DNA from 4 places in the Streptomyces sp. NPDC020742 genome. Region 3 is predicted to be linked to each of the others. Evidence: riboswitches for the same ligand, from Rfam matches in the RefSeq annotation. Region 3 holds a riboswitch; each other region holds the start of a gene.
What was found. Region 3 has a riboswitch for cyclic di-AMP ahead of AB0G84_RS30680 (M23 family metallopeptidase). Riboswitches for the same ligand answer to the same signal wherever they lie in the genome.
Positions count from the first base shown of each region.

Region 1: another riboswitch for cyclic di-AMP. It lies ahead of AB0G84_RS27045 (C40 family peptidase); the one in region 3 lies ahead of AB0G84_RS30680 (M23 family metallopeptidase).
Region 2: another riboswitch for cyclic di-AMP. It lies ahead of AB0G84_RS09520 (transglycosylase family protein); the one in region 3 lies ahead of AB0G84_RS30680 (M23 family metallopeptidase).
Region 4: another riboswitch for cyclic di-AMP. It lies ahead of AB0G84_RS30410 (NlpC/P60 family protein); the one in region 3 lies ahead of AB0G84_RS30680 (M23 family metallopeptidase).

Region 1 covers NZ_JBFAEA010000019.1:55,734-60,569, reverse strand. The annotation lists gene bioB (biotin synthase BioB) at 1-744, opposite strand, end outside; gene AB0G84_RS27055 (8-amino-7-oxononanoate synthase) at 901-2,139, shown strand; gene AB0G84_RS27050 (ATP-binding protein) at 2,544-2,972, shown strand; gene AB0G84_RS27045 (C40 family peptidase) at 3,112-3,585, opposite strand; cyclic di-AMP (ydaO/yuaA leader) riboswitch at 3,590-3,790, opposite strand; gene AB0G84_RS27040 (hypothetical protein) at 4,064-4,372, opposite strand; gene AB0G84_RS27035 (ATP-dependent Clp protease proteolytic subunit) at 4,378-4,836, opposite strand, start outside.
Region 2 covers NZ_JBFAEA010000004.1:14,879-19,714, reverse strand. The annotation lists gene AB0G84_RS09530 (cytochrome P450) at 1-199, shown strand, start outside; gene AB0G84_RS09525 (transglycosylase family protein) at 473-1,555, shown strand; cyclic di-AMP (ydaO/yuaA leader) riboswitch at 1,807-1,976, shown strand; gene AB0G84_RS09520 (transglycosylase family protein) at 1,984-2,655, shown strand; gene eno (phosphopyruvate hydratase) at 2,991-4,280, shown strand; gene AB0G84_RS09510 (septum formation initiator family protein) at 4,460-4,836, shown strand, end outside.
Region 3 covers NZ_JBFAEA010000027.1:19,914-24,749, reverse strand. The annotation lists gene AB0G84_RS30685 (DUF2332 family protein) at 1-1,027, opposite strand, end outside; cyclic di-AMP (ydaO/yuaA leader) riboswitch at 1,283-1,464, shown strand; gene AB0G84_RS30680 (M23 family metallopeptidase) at 1,476-2,606, shown strand; gene AB0G84_RS30675 (aldo/keto reductase) at 2,850-3,806, shown strand; gene AB0G84_RS30670 (hypothetical protein) at 3,968-4,273, opposite strand; gene AB0G84_RS30665 (PrsW family intramembrane metalloprotease) at 4,430-4,836, opposite strand, start outside.
Region 4 covers NZ_JBFAEA010000026.1:50,300-55,135, reverse strand. The annotation lists gene AB0G84_RS30420 (C40 family peptidase) at 1-1,023, opposite strand, end outside; gene AB0G84_RS30415 (hypothetical protein) at 1,350-1,703, shown strand; gene AB0G84_RS30410 (NlpC/P60 family protein) at 1,859-3,004, opposite strand; cyclic di-AMP (ydaO/yuaA leader) riboswitch at 3,011-3,192, opposite strand; gene pcrA (DNA helicase PcrA) at 3,524-4,836, shown strand, end outside.

The DNA.
Region 1 (4,836 bases), on a different contig from region 3:
CCACTCCTTGGCCAGCGGGGTGCCCTCGAACGGGATCAGGAAGTTGACCGGCACCGAGTCCGGGTCCAACTCGCGCAGCGCGAAGACCACATCGACCAGGTCGGCGTCGCTCTCTCCCATGCCCGCGATCAGGCCGGAGCAGGCGGACATGCCCGCCTCCTGGGCCTGCTGGACCGTCGAGACCCGGTCGGAGAAGTCATGGGTGGTGCAGATGTCGCCGTAGGTGGCTTCCGAGGTGTTGAGGTTGTGGTTGTAGGCATCCGCGCCCGCAGACCGCAGCCGCTCGGCCTGGCCGTCGGAGAGCAGCCCCAGACAGGCGCACACCTCCACGCCCTCGTTCTGCTCCTTGATGGCGGAGATGGTCTCCGAAACCCGGTCCACGTCCTTGTCCGTGGGGCCGCGTCCGCTGGCCACCAGGCAGACCCGCTTGGCGCCACCGGCCACCCCCGCGGCGGCCGACTCGGCGGCCTGATCGGGCTTGAGCCAGGTGTACTTGAGGATCTCGGCCTTCGATCCCAGCCGCTGCGAGCAGTACGAGCAGTCCTCGGGGCACAGGCCCGACTTCAGATTGACCAGGTAGTTGAGCTTGACCCGCCGCCCGAACCACTGGCGGCGTACCTTTCCGGCCGCGGCCACGACGTCAAGCAGAGCGTCATCGGACGTTGCCAGGACGGCCAACGCCTCTTCACGGGTCGGCAACTCGCGCCGCAGTCCCTTGTCCACCAGTGTGTTCAGCAGGTCCATGGCGATGATCCTGTCTTACGTCCCCCCTCCCGGGAAAGGAGGATCCCCACAACGACTCCCGATCGGGGTGTGTGTATCACCACACTGTGACCCTGCGGAACGACCGCTAACGTCTATCGACAGCCCACAATCGAGGCCGACAGACTAAGGACGCCGATGCCGCAGGACTCCGCCCCTCCGCTGCTGTACGACGCCCCGCCCGCGCCCCCCGCGGAGGCCTCCGGGGAGCCCTCCGCCGCGACCGGCGCCCCGGCGCACCAGGCGGCCTTCGACTGGCTGGAAACGGCGCGTGCCGAACGTCAACGGGCGGGCCTGGTGCGCACCCTGCGGCCCCGGCCGGCGGACTCCCCGCTGCTGGATCTGGCGAGCAATGACTACCTGGGGCTCGCCCGGCACCCTGAGGTCACCCATGGCGCGGCCGAGGCCGCACATCGCTGGGGCGCCGGGGCCACCGGTTCCCGCCTGGTCACCGGCAGCACCGAGCTGCATGCCCGCCTGGAGGAGGAACTCGCCGCGTTCTGCGGCTTCGAGGCCGCCCTGGTGCTGTCGTCCGGCTACGCCGCCAACCTCGCCGCCGTCACCGCGCTCACCGGCCCCGGCACCCTGGTCGTCTCCGACGCCGGTAACCACGCCTCCCTCATCGACGGCTGCCGGCTCTCCCGCGCCCGTACCGAGATCGCCGCGCACGCCGACCCGGACGCCGTACGCACCGCGCTGACCGGCCACGACGGCCGGGCGCTGGTCGTCACCGACGCGGTGTTCTCGGTCGACGGCGACGCCGCGCCGCTGCCGGCGCTGGCCGCGGCCTGCCGGAGTCGGGGTGCCGCGCTGCTGGTCGACGACGCGCACGGCCTCGGGGTGCTGGGCGAGGGGGGCCGGGGCGCCCTGTCGGCCGCCGGGCTGGCCGGCGACGGCGATGTGGTGGCCACCATGACGCTCTCCAAGTCGCTGGGCTCCCAGGGCGGTGCGGTGCTCGGCCCGGCCCGGGTCATCGAGCACTTGGTCAACACCGCCCGGACGTTCATCTTCGACACCGGTCTCGCCCCGGCGGCGGCCGGCGGCGCGCTCGCCGCGCTGCGGCTGCTGGCCCGTGAGCCGCACCGCGCCGCCCGGGCCGGCGAGGTCGCCCGTACTCTGCACGCCCGGCTGACCGCGGCGGGCCTGGCGGCGGTACGGCCGGACGCCGCGGTGGTCTCGGTCCGCGCCCCGTCACCGGACGCCGCGGTCCGCTGGGCCGCGGACTGCCGCGCGGCCGGTCTCGCGGTCGGCTGCTTCCGGCCGCCGTCCGTGCCCGACGGGATATCCCGGCTGCGGCTGACCGCCCGGGGAGACCTGACCGACGGCCAGATCGACCGGGCGGTCGGCATCATCGTCGCCACCGCCCCGGCCGACTGACGGCCGGCACGGCAGCCCCGACCCGCGAGCCCGGGGCCCGCACACCGCGAGGACAGGCTGCCCGGACCCGCGACGAGTGCCGGCACACCGGCAAGGACGGGCCGATGACACCGGCGAGGACGGGCCGATCACGCCGCGCACGGCGGGTCGGGCGCCGGGGCGGAGAGGGGCCTGGAGGGCCCACCGGTGTCCGGTACATCCCAAATCCAGTCTCGCGTCGCAGAGTTCACCGCATCGGGCGACAGATCTCCCTAGATGGTGGTGGATCGGGCACCGCACCGGCAGCATGAGGGGTCACTCTGGCGCACAGCAGAAGTCCGAGGCCGTACCGGTGCCCCGAGCGGCACCCCGGCTCCAGGTCAGTGGACCGGAGCCGGCCTCGGTGGGAAAGGGACAGCGTCGCGATGGCAGACCACCAGGAATCCGCACTCACCCTGCCGAGCGCCCCGGCCTCGGTCGTCCACGCCCGTAGACACACGCTGGCCGTGCTCGCCTCATGGGGGCTGCCGGCCGACTCCGAGCTCGCCGACTCCGTTCGCCTGATCGTCTCCGAACTCGCCACCAACGCCGTCCAGCACACGCTCGGCCAGTCCCCGACGTTCACCGTCGAACTGCGGCTCGACCGCGACGAGGTGCTGGCCGTCGGCGTCACCGACAGCCATCCGCGCCGCCCGCGGCGGCTGCCCGCCGCGGTCCAGCAGGACAACGGCCGGGGCCTGGTCATCATCCGTTTCCTCGCTGCCGAGGCCGGCGGCCGGATGTCGGTCGTGCCCACCCGGTGCGGCGGCAAGACCGTGCGGATCACCCTGCCGTGGAGAGTCGCGGTCGGCTGACCGGCGGCTGCAGGAACCTTTCGCTACGGCCCCGCGCACCGGGCCCGGCCGCTCAGGGCTCGCCGGCCCGGCATCCGGGCTCGCCGGTCCGGCGGCTCGGGACCCGCCCGCCCAGCCGCCCCAGTGGCGCGTCCGCGGCTCAGCGCACCCGCCCGTACCAGACCGCGCGGCTCCAGATCTTCTCCAGCCGGACCACCTGGCCGGTCTTGGGCGCATGCCACATCAGGCCCCGGCCCGCGTAGATCCCGACGTGGTAGACGCCGCGGGTCGAGTGGAAGAAGACCAGGTCGCCGCGCTTGCGGCTCCAGGCGGGGATATGCCGGGTCTGGCCGTACTGCGCGGCGGCGCTGCGGGGCAGGGCCCGTCCGGCGCGCCTGAAGGAGTACAGCGTCAGCCCCGAGCAGTCGAAGCGGTGCGGCCCCTGTGCCCCGTACTGGTAGGGCGATCCCCGCTTGGAGGCCGCGATCCGCAGCGCATAGGCGGCGACGGAGGCGGCTTCGGCGTCCGGGGCCGCCCCCGGAGCGAGGGCGGCCCCGCCGAGCGTGGCCAGTGTCAGGACCGACACGGTGCTGGCGCGTGCCAGCAGATTCGGCGTATGCGTGCGCACGGTCATGCGCAGACCCTTCGTCAGCCGCCTGCGAAGGGATACCTGTCGGGTTCGGGCTGGCGAAGATGCCCGGCCGTGCACACGGCTTCACCCCAAGGAGTCCGTCGGCCGCAAAGCCCCGGACCCCGTCCTGCTTGGGTCCTCCGCTCCCGCCGATCCACCTTGTCGACCGGACGTCCGGTACGGCGGCGGGATTGGGCGCCCGTCCGGACCGCCCCGCCGCTGTGGCGGGGTCTTGTCGTCGAAGGGATCGTCACGCACAAAGCGCCCGAATTCCGAGCTGAAATTGGCGTATGTGACATGCGCCACATTTGGTCCAAATGGTGAAAAATGTTCCGTCAGGTGGCGGGGCACGGGGTGTCGCAACGTCGGGACCAGGAGCGAAACATCGCAGGCCGATGGAATTGCGTTCGACCTCCGCAATTTGTCGCCCCCTTATGGCGGGCGTGGACGCTACGCCGTCCGGGCAGGCGCGCGTGTCGCGTCACCGCCCGTCCTGCGGCGGCACCGTCACCAGTCCGGCCCGCCGCTCACCGTCCAGCACCCGCATCGCCTGGGCCAGCGTCCCGCGGTGGAACTCGCTCTCCCCGCGCTGGTGCATCAGGGTCAGGGCGTCGCGCAGCGCGGTGGCCTTGCCCACCAGGGCCTGTGCGGCGCGCAGCCCGCTGTAGGTGTGGCCGGCGCGGGCCGGATTGATCCGCCCCAGTAGGTCGAGCACCTCCAGGTAGCGGTCGATCAGCTCGCCCTCGGCGCGGGTCAGCGCGGGCAGCGGCGGCGGTTCCGGCGGCAGCATCCGGCTCACCGGTCGACCGGCGCGGGGGTCTGCTTGCGGCTGCGGGTGAGCCCGTCGATCAGGCCGTACTCCTGGGCGGCCTGGGCGTCGAAGAACCGGTCGCGCTCGATGTCGGCGGCGATCCGCTCGCGGGGCTGGCCGGTGTGCCGCGCCAGCATCTCCTCCAGCATGGCGCGGGTGCGCAGCAGTTCGTCCGCCTGGATCTGTAGATCGGTGGCTTGCCCCTCGACGGGTTCGCCGAACGCCGGCTGGTGGATCAGGATCCGGGCGCCGGGCAGCGCCAGCCGTTTGCCGGGTGCGCCGGCGGCCAGCAGGACCGCGGCGGCGGAGGCGGCCTGTCCCAGGCAGACGGTGCCCACGTCGCAGGACACGAAGCGCATCGTGTCGTAGATGGCGGTCATCGCGGTGAGGGAGCCGCCGGGGGAGTTGATGTAGAGCCAGATGTCCTGCTCGGGCGCGGCGTG
Region 2 (4,836 bases), on a different contig from region 3:
GGGGTACGGGCACGGCATCCACTACTGCCTGGGCGCACCGCTCGCCCGGCTTGAGGGGCAGACCGCCCTCGCGACGCTGCTGACGCGCCTTCCGGACCTGAAGCTGGCGGCGGATCCGGAGGCGTTGCGCTGGCGCGGCGGGCTCATCATGCGCGGACTGCGTTCGCTGCCGGTGGAGTTCCGGCCCGAGCAGCCCTGACCAGCGGTGGGACCGAAACTGACGTGACGTCAGGTGCGTGACCTAAGCGTGATCTGCGCTACACCGACTTGTGACTACCCGTGACCCCGGCTACCTTTCCACCGACGATCGACAGGATCCGAGGGGATTCACTCGATCGGCGGAAGCGGTGACGGGGCGGACCGAGGTAAGGGGACGCCTTGCCCGCATCGGCCGGCGGGTGGCCCGTCGGCACGTTCGTGGGAAGCGAACGGGGTCGTCCGACAACTCAACCGCCGCGCGAAAGGCACCTGCATGCGTTCCGGGAACGGCCGACACCGTCGCCCCCGTCAGGCACCGGCCATCTTTGTCACGGCGGGAGTCACCGGCGCGGGACTCGCGCTGCCGCTGCTCTCCGCCGGCGGTGCACACGCCGCCGACACCGCGACCTGGGACCGGGTCGCCCAGTGCGAGAGCGGCGGGGTGTGGAGCGCGGCCTCGGGCAACGGCTTCTACGGCGGGCTGCAGCTGACCCAGCAGATGTGGGACCACTACGGCGGCTCGGCCTACGCCTCCCGCCCCGACCTCGCCAGCCGCGCCCAGCAGATCGCGGTGGCTGAGTCGATCCTGGACGACCGCGGTCCGGACGCCTGGCCGAGCTGTGCGGTGAACGCGGGGCTGACCCAGGACGGGCGGATACCGCAGGTCGACCCGGGCAGCACCAGCACCCCCCGGCCCGCCCCGTCCGACGGCGACGGGTCCACGGACTCCTCCGACGAGCCCGGGGCCCCCGACAGCGGCCTGTCCGACAGCCTGCCCGGCCCCTCCGGCGAGCCGTCCCAGGCCACGCCCTCGCCCTCCGCGCCCACCGAGGACCCGTCCGGCTCCGACGGCGCCGACCGCAGCGGAGGGAAAGACCGGGAGCCGTCCGGCCCCGCCGCGCCCGGCGGTGACGAGGACGGCGGGGCCGGCTCCGGCAGCGCCGACGGCGCCACCGACCCGTCCGCCCCGGCCGACCCGTCCGACGGCGCCACCGACCCGTCCGCCCCGGCCGACCCGTCCGACGGCGGCAGCCGCCCCGACACGACCGGCACCCCGCACGACGAGCCCACCAAGGGCCGGCACCGTGGCGGTGCGGACGCGCACGAGGGTGACGGGGCCGACCGCGCCTCCGGTGGCCGGCACGCCTCCCGCGGCGACGACGCGCACCGCAGCGACCCGGTCGGCGGCGGGGACTACACCGTGCGCCCCGGTGACAGCCTGTCAGCCATTGCCCGCGCCCACCGGCTGTCCGGTGGCTGGACCGCGCTCTACGAGCGGAACGAGGGTGTCATCGGCTCCGACGCGGACCTGATCCAGCCTGGGCAGCGGCTCGATCTCGGGCGCGACGCGGGGTAGTTCACGGCCCTTCGCCCGGTTTGGCGAAAGTGAGACAAGCGTCTCGTTGCGCCGGGTGAACCCCGATCCGTACGGGGCTGTCACACGGTGCCCCACCTGCGGAGATGTGACCAGGTCGTGATCAAAAGTAGCCAACTCGGTTCAGTTGAGGGTGTTTGAACATCCCGAGGGTTACTGATTACGTTCATGACCGCTCGCTAAAGCGGGCCCTTCGACCGCACGCCGAATCCTGCCGGCGGCCGGAGGCACTTGACGCGCACGCGCCGAAGGCAGGAGCGGGGGACCCAAGGTAAGTGCCGCCCCGGCCCGTGAAAGCGGGTCAGCCGGCTTGGGGTGAAGCCGGGTGTGGGACCCACACCCGGCCGGGCCACTCACAGCCCGAACCCGACAGCTCACCTCGTAGGCGTCGGTGAGGAAACGAACCAACCATGCTGATCTTCAAGGGCAAGCACCGTCGTCCCTCCAAGGCCGCCCGCGTCGCCACCCTCGCCGGTGTCGCCGGTGCCGCCGTGGCCGTCCCGCTGATGGGCGCCACCTCTGCCTCCGCCGCCTCCGTCGCCACCTGGGACAAGGTCGCCCAGTGCGAGTCCGGCGGCAACTGGTCGATCAACACCGGTAACGGCTACTACGGTGGCCTGCAGTTCTCCAACTCCAGCTGGGCCGCCGCCGGCGGCACCCAGTACGCGCCGCGCGCCGACCTGGCCACCAAGTCCCAGCAGATCGCCGCCGCCGAGAAGCTCCTGGCCATCCAGGGCCCGGGCGCCTGGTCCTGTGCCGGTGCGGGCGGCCTGACCGCCGGCGGCCCGGCCGCCAACGTCGACACCTCCGGCTCCTCGGCCCAGACCAAGTCGGCCCCGCAGCAGGACCAGGGTGCGACCAAGAGCGAGGCCAAGAAGGCCCCGGCCGCCGAGCAGCACGCCTCGCGCTCCACCGAGCGCAAGTCCCTGGGCCACGGCAACTACACCGTCAAGGCGGGCGACACCCTCGCCAAGATAGCCAAGGCCCACGGCACGAGCTGGAAGTCCGTCTACGAGGCCAACAAGTCGGTCATCGGCGGCAACCCGAACCTGATCTTCCCGGGCCAGAAGCTCCACGTCTGAGCCGTCCGGTACCGGGATCGACCGGGCCCGGGCGGCGGGCACCGGCGGTCCCGTCCGGATCGCGTTCCTCCTGAGACGACCCCGCCGCGGCGCGCACTTCCCCCAGCGCGCCGTGGCGGGGTTTCTCGGTTCGGCCCGCTCTGCCACCCGCCGCTGACCGGCCACGATCTTGGGTTTTCCCCGTTCCGCGAACAATGTGGGTAAACATCCCGCGAACTAGGCCTTTGCTAAGTATTCCGGGCCGTTCCGTCCCACGGAGCGGGCCAAGGGCAGGCGGACGCGCCCGGGGCCGTTAGGCTCGTGCTGCAACTCCAGACACCCATGAAGGAGACAACGTGCCGTCCATCGACGTCGTCGTAGCCCGCGAAATTCTCGACTCGCGAGGTAATCCCACGGTCGAGGTCGAGGTCGGCCTCGACGACGGCAGCACGGGCCGTGCCGCCGTGCCGTCCGGCGCCTCGACCGGTGCCTTCGAGGCCATCGAGCTCCGCGACGGCGACCCGAACCGCTACCTCGGCAAGGGCGTCGAGAAGGCCGTCCTCGCCGTCATCGAGCAGATCGGCCCGGAGCTGGTCGGCTACGACGCGACCGAGCAGCGGCTGATCGACCAGGCGATGTTTGACCTGGACGCCACCGACAACAAGGGCTCGCTCGGCGCCAACGCCATCCTCGGCGTCTCCCTCGCCGTCGCGCACGCCGCCTCCGAGGCCAGCGACCTCCCGCTGTTCCGCTACCTCGGCGGCCCGAACGCGCACGTGCTGCCGGTCCCGATGATGAACATCCTCAACGGCGGCTCGCACGCCGACTCCAACGTGGACATCCAGGAGTTCATGATCGCGCCGATCGGCGCGGAGTCCTTCTCCGAGGCGCTGCGCTGGGGCGCGGAGGTCTACCACACCCTCAAGAAGGTCCTCAAGGAGCGCGGCCTGTCCACCGGCCTCGGCGACGAGGGCGGCTTCGCTCCCAACCTGGGCTCCAACCGCGAGGCCCTGGACCTGATCCTGGAGGCCATCCAGCAGGCCGGTTACACCCCCGGCCAGGACATCGCGCTCGCCCTGGACGTCGCCGCCTCCGAGTTCTACAAGGACGGCTCGTACGAGTTCGAGGGCAAGGCCCGCTCGGCCGCCGAGATGACCGAGTACTACGAGGAGCTGGTCTCCGCGTACCCGCTGGTCTCCATCGAGGACCCGCTGTTCGAGGACGACTGGGCCGGCTGGAAGGTCATCACCGACAAGCTCGGCGCCAAGGTCCAGCTGGTCGGCGACGACCTGTTCGTCACCAACCCCGAGCGCCTGGCCCGCGGCATCGAGGAGGGCTCCGCCAACGCCCTGCTGGTCAAGGTCAACCAGATCGGCTCGCTGACCGAGACCCTGGACGCCGTCGAGCTGGCCCAGCGCAACGGCTTCAAGTGCATGATGTCGCACCGCTCCGGCGAGACCGAGGACGTCACCATCGCCGACCTGGCCGTCGCCACCAACTGCGGCCAGATCAAGACCGGCGCCCCGGCCCGCTCCGAGCGCGTCGCCAAGTACAACCAGCTGCTGCGCATCGAGGAGATCCTCGACGACGCCGCGGTGTACGCCGGCCGCTCCGCCTTCCCGCGGTTCCGCTCCGCGGGCCAGTAAGGACGGCGCGCCGCCCAGCAGCGGGCACGCGCGTCCCTGCGCGCAGCGCGGCCACGACGCGGCGTCCGCCCGTCACCAGCACGTCCCCGGCGACGGTCCCGTACCGTTGCCGGGGACGTACCTGCTTGATGCAGTCCGGCGTGATGCCCTCCGGCGTCAGCCAGCGAAGGGGAGACGACGTGCCCGCGGACCGGTTCTCGACCGCGACCCGACTCAAGGCGCTCGGCGAGCAGGCCGCCGCCCGCGTCTACCGCGCCCGCCCGGCCCGCCGCAACCGCCTCACCGGCCGCGCGGCCCTGCTGGCGCTGGTGATGTGCTCCCTGGTCGTCGCGCTGGCGTACCCGATAAGGCAGTACGTCTCCCAGCGCTCCGACATCGCCGACCAGCGCCGCAGGGCCCAGGACGCCGGCGCCGCGCTGGACCGGCTGCGCGAGCAGAAGGCCCGCTGGCAGGACCCCGCCTACGTACGCCAGCAGGCCCGCCGGCACCTGCACTACGTCATGCCGGGCGAGACCGGCTACATCGTCCAGGACGGCACCGGCACCGGCGCGGCCCC
Region 3 (4,836 bases):
CGGGGGGCTGCGGTGCGGCGGCCCACGGCAGCACGGAGCGGTGCTCGTGGGAGATCCAGTGCCCGCCGCCGTCCCGCCCGTCGAGCAGTGACCGGACGAGGCGCCCGAACTCCGTGCGGCGGGCGGGCGGAAGGCGGTCCAGGGCCGCGCTGTGGAAGATCACCAGGGTCGCCCCGGGCGGCGCCCCGGCGGCGAGCGCCGGCAGTTCGGCGAGCGGATCGCCGCGGACGATCCGCGGCCGGGGCGCGGCCCGTACGGCGTCGACCGCCGCGGCGAGGCGGTGCGCCCGCTCCTCGTCACCCGGCCAGAGCAGCGACTGCAGCCAGCGCAGATCCTCCCGCTCCGCCACCGGGTCGAGCGGGTCGGCGGCGATCCCGGCCCGCCAGACGACCTCGGGCAGCTGTGCGGGCAGCTCCCCGGCCGCCCAGTCCGTACGGCACCCGAGGGCCACCGGGCTCCCCGCCGCGCCCACCTCGGCGGCCGTCCGGCCGTCCGGGGACGCGTAGACGTACCGGTAGCGGTCGGGGTGCAGACTCAGCCCGGCCGAGGTGCCGACCTCCAGCAGTGCCAGTGGCTGCGGCAGTCGGGCGAGCAGCGGCAGCAGGGCGGCGCAGCGGGCGGGTTCCTCGGTCCGGGCGTCCCGGGCCATGATCACCGTGCGGACCTCGTCCCAGTGCCGGATCGTCCACTCCCGCCAGCGGCCGTACGCCGCCTCGCCGCGCGGGCCCAGCTCCGCGTGCGGGCCGTCGAGGTGGCGGACGGCGGCGAGCAGGAGCTGCGGCTGCTGCTTGCCGCCGGCCGGCAGCGAGCCGGACAGCAGATCGCACAGCTCCGGGTCGTGGCCGATCCGCGCGCTCAACTCCTCGTGGGCGTCGGACCGTCCGCGCGCCTCCCACCAGGAGAACTCCCGGTACCGCAGGGACACATCCGGAGGGCTGCCGGGGAGCGGGCCGCCGCCGTGGGTGGTGAGGTGCCCGGTGTGCGTGCGGCTCTCGGCGTGTCCGGTGCTCCCGGCGTTGACGACCATGATCCGACGTTACGCTGTCACATTCCGTGATCGGTAGGGGCCCCTGTGCAGTGCATCTGACGGGCCGTCAGTGCACATTGGTCGGGGAACGGGGGGCCAACTCGCCCGCTTTCCGGATGCGGTGGCCGGAAAGTCCCGGCCCGCGCTTGTGCGCGGCACATAAGGATTCCCAGGAAGGCTTGGAAAATAGCCAGGCTCTCTATTACTGTCCGATAACGCAGCGCGGTCGTCCCAGCCGCCGCAAGTGGCGGCACCGTTCTGCCCACGCCGAATCCCGTATGCGCTTTTCACGCACCTCCAGCACCTTGAACTGCACCAAGGGAACCGGGGAACCACCACCTTGGGGTGAATCGGACGCCTCCGCCAGAGGGCGCCCGTAGGAGACCTTCCTGCTCCGAACCCGTCAGCTAACCCGGTAGGCGAGAAGGAAGGAAAGGAGAGCGCCCCCGTGGCGTCCAACAAGCCTGCCCCCGAGGCCCCGTCCACGTACCCACTCGACGACCACGGAGCCTTCGACGGCCCCGGGTACGCGGGTGGTGCGGAACCGGACGGTGACGGCCCGTGGGAGGAGTGGAACCCCACCGAGGAGTCGGTCCGGTCCGTCCGCGGCAAGCACCGGGTGGCCAAGCAGCGCACCGGAGGGCTCGCCCGTGGCGGCACGGTCCTCGGCGTCGGTGTGATCGCGGCGGTCGGCGCGGGCGGCATGGCCACCGCCGAGGACCGCCCGCCGGTCCCGATCTCGATGCCGGACGTCGGCGGGGTGGCCCACGACCTCTCCGACAGCCTGCCGGACGCCGCGTCGCTCCCCGGTGTCGGCGACCTGATATCCGGCTCCGGCGCGGAGTCCGCCGCGCCTGCCGCCGGTTCTTCGGCCCCGGCCGGCTCCGGTCCGCTCACCCACGCCACCCAGACGCATTCCTCCGGTAGGGACGTCGGCGCCGGCGAGGCGCTGCGCAGCCGCATCCTCCAGCAGGCCGATGTGCAGCAGGACGCCGCCGAGGAAGAGGCCCGTCAGGCCGCCGAGGACGCCGCCGTCAAGGCCGCCGCCACGGCAGCGGACACGGATCGGAAGACCGCGGACCAAGCCGCGGCCGCCAAGAAGGCCGCGGAGGTGGAGGCCGAGCGCAAGGCCGAGGAGGAGGCCCGCCGGAAGGCGGCGGCCGAACGCCTCGCCCAGCTGGCCAAGAGCTTCATCGCCCCGGTCTCCTCGTTCACGCTCACCGCCGGCTTCGGTCAGGCCGGCGACCGCTGGGTCGCGGACCACACCGGGCAGGACTTCGCCGCGCCGACCGGCACGCCCATCAAGGCCGTGCACTCCGGCACCATCACCCAGGCGGGGTGGGCGGGCTCGTACGGCTACCGCATCGTCCTCAAGCTCGATGACGGCACCGAGCTCTGGTTCTGCCATATGTCCTCGATGATCAAGACCTCCGGCACGGTCAACACCGGCGATGTCATGGGCCGTGTCGGCGCCACCGGCAATGTCACCGGCCCCCACCTCCACCTGGAGGTCCGCCCCGGCGGCGGCGCCCCGATCGACCCGATGCCCTGGCTGCGGGACCACGGGGTCAACGTCTAGGAAGGGATCCGGGCCGGAGTCCGAGCCGAGCCGGATTCCGGGCCGGGTGGGAATCCGGGCCGGGTGGGAATCCGGGCCGAGCCGGAATCCGGGACGGAATACGAGTCGGAATCCTGGACGGGCCGGAGCCCCGACCGAGCCGGAATCCGAGCCCCGCGCAGGAATCACCGGACGGGGTACCGCTGCCGAATCGCCTTGTGGGGAACGGGAATAGCTCCCGTTCCCCCGGCGTTGCACCGTCGTATGACCGCGACACACACCCCACACCTCCGCCGGAACCTCGGCTCGCTGTCCGTCTCCCCGCTCTGCCTGGGGGGCAATGTCTTCGGCTGGACGGCCGACGAAGCCGAGTCCTTCGCCGTGCTCGATGCGTACACGGCGGGCGGCGGCAACTTCATCGACACGGCCGACGTCTACTCGGCCTGGGTCCCGGGCAACAAGGGCGGTGAGTCCGAGACCGTCATCGGCAACTGGCTGGCGTCCCGCGGCAACCGCTCCGACGTCGTCATCGCCACCAAGGTCGGCGCCCACCCCGACCTCAAGGGCCTGGGCGCCGCCACCGTTAAGTCCGCGGTCGACGAGTCCCTCGCCCGCCTGCGCACCGACTACATCGACCTCTACTACACCCACTACGACGATGAGTCGGTCGAGGTCGGGGAGTTCCTGACCGCCCTCGACGACCTCGTCCGGGCCGGCAAGGTCCGCGAGATCGCCGCCTCCAACATCTCCGCGCAGCGCCTGGAGGAGTCGCTGGCCCTCTCCGACCGCGAGGGCCTGGCCCGCTACGTCGCGCTCCAGCCGCACTACAACCTGGTCTCCCGGGACACCTACGAGGGCGAACTCGCCGATGCCGCGGCCCGCCACGGCCTGGCCGCGGTCCCGTACTACGCCCTCGCCTCCGGCTTCCTGACCGGCAAGTACCGCCCGGACAGCCAGGTCGGCAGCGCCCGCTCCGGAAAGGCCGCCCAGTACCTGGCCACCGACCGCGGCCGCCGGGTCCTGGCGGCCCTGGACACCGTCGCCACCGCCCATGACGTCGAGCCCGCCACCGTGGCGCTCGCGTGGCTGGCCGCCCAGCCCACCGTCGCCGCCCCGATCGCCAGCGCCCGCACGGTGGCCCAGCTCCCGGCCCTGCTGGCCCTCACCGATCTGACCCTCACGGAGACCGAACTCGCCCTCCTGACCGAGGCGTCGGCCTGAGCGGGGCGTTGGTCTGAGCAGGCGTCGGCCTGAGCGGGATGGTGGCCCGAGCAGGTGGTGGTCTGAGCCGGGCGTTGGCCTGAGCGGGTGGACAGGACGGAGTGGGGGCGGGCGCACCCTGCGCCTGCCCCCACTCCGCGTACGTCCGGCTGGCCGCCGGCTCACTTCCCCCGGCGGTCCACCGCGACCCACGACGCCAGCGCGACCCCGCCCGCCACCGCACAGACCGAGGGCCACGCCCCGATCTTCTTCGCCAACGGGTGCGACCCCACGAACGCCGCCACATACGCCCCGCTCAGCGCCGCCGCGGTCTTGGTGCCGGCCTTCTCCTGCCAGCCCTTGGCCGCCACCGCTCCCGCGGCCGCGAGCGCGACCCCGCCCAACGGCCGCTTCTTCGTCCACCGGGCCACCCCGTAACCGCCGAGCAACCCCGTCGCCGCCACCACACTCGTGGGTACGCCGGCCATCTCCACACCCTCCTCCACGTCGGACGTTCTCCGGACGAGCCTACGTCCGGGGCGGGGTGGGGCGGGGCGTGGTGAGCGGCCGTCGTGATCTCCCCACCGACGGCCGTCTGAGCGCGCGGGGCGTGCCGCGGCGGCCCGGCCGGCCGCCGAGGGGGCTCAGCGCCCCTCGTCCAGCGCCCGCACCAACGCCGGTCGCCCCCACGGCTGGTAGTGCCGGAGGTGTTGGAGCAGGTGGGCTTCCCGGGTGGTGAAGTCAGGGGTGGGGCCGGTGAGGTGGGCGCGGCGGCGGTGGAAGGAGAGGGCCGTGGCCAGGGCGGCGTAGGTGGTGACGGCGCGGGCGGCGGCGGGGCCCTGGGTGCGGTGGGCGAGGTCGCGGGCCAGGGCGCGGGTTCTGAGGGAGGAGAGGGCGTCCGGTTCGGCGGGGGTGAACCAGCCGGCGGCGATGTAGGGGGCGAGGTAGCCGCGTAGCGAGAGCAGTTCCTGGCGGCGGGCCCAGATGGCCAGCCAGGTCAGCGTGATCAGCACGGGGACCATGAAGAGGCCGTAGACGAGCAGGAAGCCGG
Region 4 (4,836 bases), on a different contig from region 3:
GTAGAAGAACACCAGGTCACCGGGGGCGAGTTGGGACCGGTCGATGCGCGGGCCGGCGTTGATCTGGGTGTAGGTGGTGCGGGGCAGCGCAACGCCGCCGGACTTCCACGCCGCCTGGGTCAGCCCCGAGCAGTCGTACGCGGAGGGGCCGGTCGCGCCCCAGACGTAGGGCTTGCCGAGGGCCGCGTAGGCGAACGACACCGCGCGTGCGGCACGGGAGTCGGGGGCCCGCTCCGCTGCCCGGGACCGGTCGGCGGCGGCCGCGGCGCCGGTGGGGACACCGCCCGACAGGCCGTCGTCGCCCCCGGTCCCCCGGGCTGCCGGGCCGGTGCCGGACCGCTCCCGGGGGGTGCCAGGACCCGCCATCCGCTGCCGCTGCTCCGCGGTCAGCCGGCTCAGCAGCGCCTCCGCGGCGTCCAGTTTGCGGACGACGGTGACCCGGTGCCGCTTGAGCGCGACCTCCTGGGACGCCAGCCGCTCGGCGGCGTCCTGGGCGCGGTCCCGCACCTGCCGTACGCTGCCGAGCCGGCGGGCGTAGCCGGCCACCGCGGTGGCCTGGTGGCTGCCCGTACGCTCCAGGACCGCGGCGCCGTCCAGATAGCGCTGGGGGTCCGCGGAGAGCAGCAGTCGCACGGTCGGGTCCACGCCCCCCGAGCGGTACTGGGAGGCGGCCACGGTGCCCAGCCGGCCGCGGGCGGCGTTCAGCGTGCCGGTCCGCCGGGCGGCCTCGTCCTGCAGTCTGCTCAGCTCCTCGCGTGCGGTGTCGGCCGCTTCCCTGGCGCCGTTGTACTTCTGCGTGGCCACCTCTGCCTCCTGGTACAGCGACTCGACTCGGTCCTTGACCTGGCCGGGGGTGGGGGGCTCCGCCGCCTGGCCGGTGCCCTCCAGGGCGGTGGCGGTGGCGGCACCCGCGAGGGCGAGGGTGGCGGCCGTACGGGCGGTGCGCGCGCTGCGCGAGCCACCGGTGAGCGAGGCGAGCACATGCCGCCTGGGCTTGCGGTGCGAGGCCACGGTGGCCGTCACTTCCTTCCCTTCGGGCCGTGGGTCCGGCGGCGGTCCGCTACGGGGGAGAGCGGGCCACCGCCGGACCTCCCGGCGGGGCGGCCGACAGGACACCGGTGCGGAGTCCGGCGATGGCGGGGAGTCGGCCGCCTGGAGGAGGACGCTAGACCGGGGCGTCACGGAAATGAGCCTGCTTGCCCGGCATTGATCGTTTTCGGTCGTGGCCGGTGCGCGGGTGACCGAGGCGTCGCCGACTGTGCGCCGGGGCCGGTCTGCCGTGACCGAAGTGCGGATTGCCTGCGCCCTGCCCGAAGGGGCGTGCTATGCGGCGGCTACGATCCCGCACTATGGACGTAGTAATCAATATCTTCGTCGCGCTGCACATCATCGGCATCGCCTCGCTGCTGGGCGGCTTCCTGACCCAGATGAAGGCGATGAGCGCGGGCACCGCCCGCTTCGTGCCGGCCATGCTGCACGGCGCGCTGACGATGCTGGTCACCGGCATCGTGCTGGTCGGCCTCAACCAGGCCCAGGATCACCCCCTCAACAACGTCAAGATCGCCATCAAGATGGCGGTCCTGGTAGTGATCCTGGCGCTGGTCTACGTCAAGCGGGACGAGGAGAGCGTGCCCAAGCCGCTGTTCGGCGCGGTCGGCGGGCTCACCATCGCCAACATCTTCATCGCGGTGCTCTGGACCTGAGCCCCGCGCCGCGGCCGGCCGGTGCCCTCACCGGCGGGCGGCACCCGCACAGCACACCGCGCGGTCCTCGCGCTCCGATTCACGGAGGCGGGGGCCGCGCGGTGGCGTGTGGGGGGTGGCCGTGGGGGGTGGCCTCAAGGGGGGGCGGACCGGGCTCAGCCCAGGCGGACGCTCCCGTAGATCGGCATGTAGTAGATCGACTCCTCGCGGACGTCGGCGCCCGGGTGCGGGGCGTGGATCATCTTGCCGCCGCCTATGTACATGCCGACATGGCTGATGTCGTCGAAGAAGAACACCAGGTCACCGGGCTGGAGATCCTTGGTCGCCACCCGCTGGCCGACCTTGACCTGGTCCCAGGTGGTGCGCGGCAGGTCGACCCCGGCCGCCTTCCACGCCGCCTGGGTCAGCCCCGAGCAGTCGTAGGAGCTGGGGCCCGTCGCGCCCCAGACGTACGGCTTGCCGATCTGGGCGCGGGCGAACGCCAGGGCCTTCTCGGCCTTGGTGGACTGCGTGCCCCCGGTGGAGCCTCCGGTGCTGCCACCACCGGTCTGCCCGCCGGAGGTGCCGCCGTCCTGCTGCCGCTGGCGCTCGCGCTCCTGCTGTCTGCGCGCCTCCTCCTCGGCCTTGCGCTTGGCCGCCGCCTCCTTCTGCCGCTCCAGCTCCGCCAGCCGCGCCTTCTCCTGGGCGGTCAGCCGCGACAGCAACTGCCGGGCCTCGGCCAGCTTCTGCTGGACGGACTGCTTGGAGGCCTTCAGGGAGTCCTGTGACTGCTGGAGCTGCTCCAGGCTCTGGGACGCCTCGGCGCGTTGGTGCGCCGCCGCTGTCGCCTGCTTCTGGTAGGCGGCGACGGCCTGCTGCTGCCGGCTGGTCAGCCGGTCCATGAGGTGGTTGCGGTCGACGAACTGCTGCGGGTCCTTGGCGAGCATCAGCTGCGCCGTCGGGTTCATCCCGCCGGTGCGGTACTGCGCCGAGGCGAACGTGCCCAGCTCGCGCCGGGACTCGTTCATCTGCTGCGCCCGCTTGGCGGCCGCGTCGAGCAGACCGTTGACGGTGGCGCGCTGGTGATCGGCGCGCTCCTTGGCGGCGTTGTACTTCTGGGTGGAGACCTCGGCCTGCCGGTAGAGGTCGTCGACCTTCTGCTTGACCTCTTCGATCGTGGGTTTGGGCGCGCGGGGGGCGGCGTCGGCGGACTGCGAGAGCAGGGTGACCGAGGCCAGCGCGGCGCTGGTGAGCCCGGCGGCGGTGCGCCGGCCTCCGGGCGAGTGGAGAACGCTGGTGCGCGGCTTGCGATGGGACGCCAAGGCCGCAACTCCTTCCGTGGACCGCCTACCGGGTTAGCTGTCGGGTTCGGGCGGTGTGCTGACGGAAGGCGTGCCCTACGGTCCTGCGTTCGTCGAGGACGGGCGCAGGACCGATTCACCCCGGTGGTGCTGGGTGGGTCCCCGGCTCCGGGTGCCTGGCGGCAGTCCGGACTCGGCGAGGCGGCCCGTGCGGAAGCTGTCGACCGCGGGGAGGCGGGCTGCCTGAGCGAGGACGTTAGCCAACTCGTGTGGCTCCTGTGAAGGCTGATGTTCGATATGCCCGAAACCTTTTCGTGACCTGACCGCGATCAGGTGGTTGCCGCGGCAGATGCCGGATTCGTCACCGCAGGGCCCGCCGCCAGCTCGCCGCCCGACGCCGCGCACGCCGGTCCCGACCGCCGGGGTGAGCCGCGGGGTGGGCCGCTGACCTGCCCCGGTCCCGGACGCCGCCCCGCAGGGCGGGGACAATCGCCCACTGGCCGGCACGCTGTCGGTGCCGCGGCCTAGACTCGGTGGGCGATGAGCAGCCTCTTTGACGACAGCTTCCTGGCGGACCTCGCCCACACCGGCGAGGAGCCCCCGCCGCCTCCCGAGGACGGGCACGAGCCGGCACCGGAGGAGATCCCCGACGACCTCTTCGGCGGGAGGTTCGACGCGCCCGCGCCCGGGTCCCCCCGCGCGAGCGGAGCCGAGAGCGGGGGAGGGTACTACCGCGACGGCGCCGCCCGCCCGGTCGTCGACGCCGCGGCGCTGCTGGAGGGGCTCAACGACCAGCAGAAGGCGGCTGTGGTGCACACCGGCGGCCCGCTGCTGATCGTCGCCGGCGCCGGCTCCGGCAAGACCCGGGTGCTCACCCACCGCATCGCCCACCTGCTCGCCGAGCGCCACGTCCACCCCGGCCAGATCCTCGCGATCACCTTCACCAACAAGGCCGCCGGTGAGATGAAGGAGCGCGTGGAGCAGTTGGTCGGCCCGCGGGCCAACGCCATGTGGGTCTCCACCTTCCACAGCGCCTGCGTACGGATCCTGCGCCGCGAGTCCAAGAAGCTCGGCTTCACCTCCTCCTTCTCGATCTACGACGCGGCCGACTCCAAGCGCCTGATGGCCCTGGTCTGCCGCGACCTCGACCTGGACCCCAAGCGCTTCCCGCCCAAGTCCTTCAGCGCGAAGATCTCCAACCTCAAGAACGAGCTCATCGACGAGGAGACCTTCGCCGGGACGGCTGCCGATGGTTTTGAGAAGACGCTGGCCGAGGCGTATGCGATGTACCAGGCGCGGCTGCGCGAGGCCAACGCCCTGGACTTCGACGACATCATCATGACGACGGTCAACCTGCTCCAGGCCTTCCCGGACGTCGCCGAGCACTACCGCCGCCGCTTCCGGCACGTCCTCGTCGACGAGTACCAGGACACCAACCACGCCCAGTACACCCTCGTCCGCGAGCTGGTGGGCCCGGCCGAGACCGCCGCCGAGCTCTGTGTCGTCGGTGACGCCGACCAGTCGATCTACGCCTTCCGCGGCGCCACGATCCGCAACATCCTCCAGTTCGAGGAGGACTACCCGGACGCGACCACGATCCTGCTGGAGCAGAACTACCGCTCCAGCCAGACGATCCTGTCCGCCGCCAACGCGGTCATCGAGCGCAACGAGAACCGCCGCCCCAAGAACCTCTGGACGGATGCCGGGGCCGGCCCCCGGATCACCGGCTATGTCGCCGACACCGAGCACGACGAGGCGCAGTTTGTCGCCGACGAGATCGACCGGCTGACCGACGCCGGCGACGCCAAGGCCGGCGACGTCGCCGTCTTCTACCGCACCAACGCCCAGTCCCG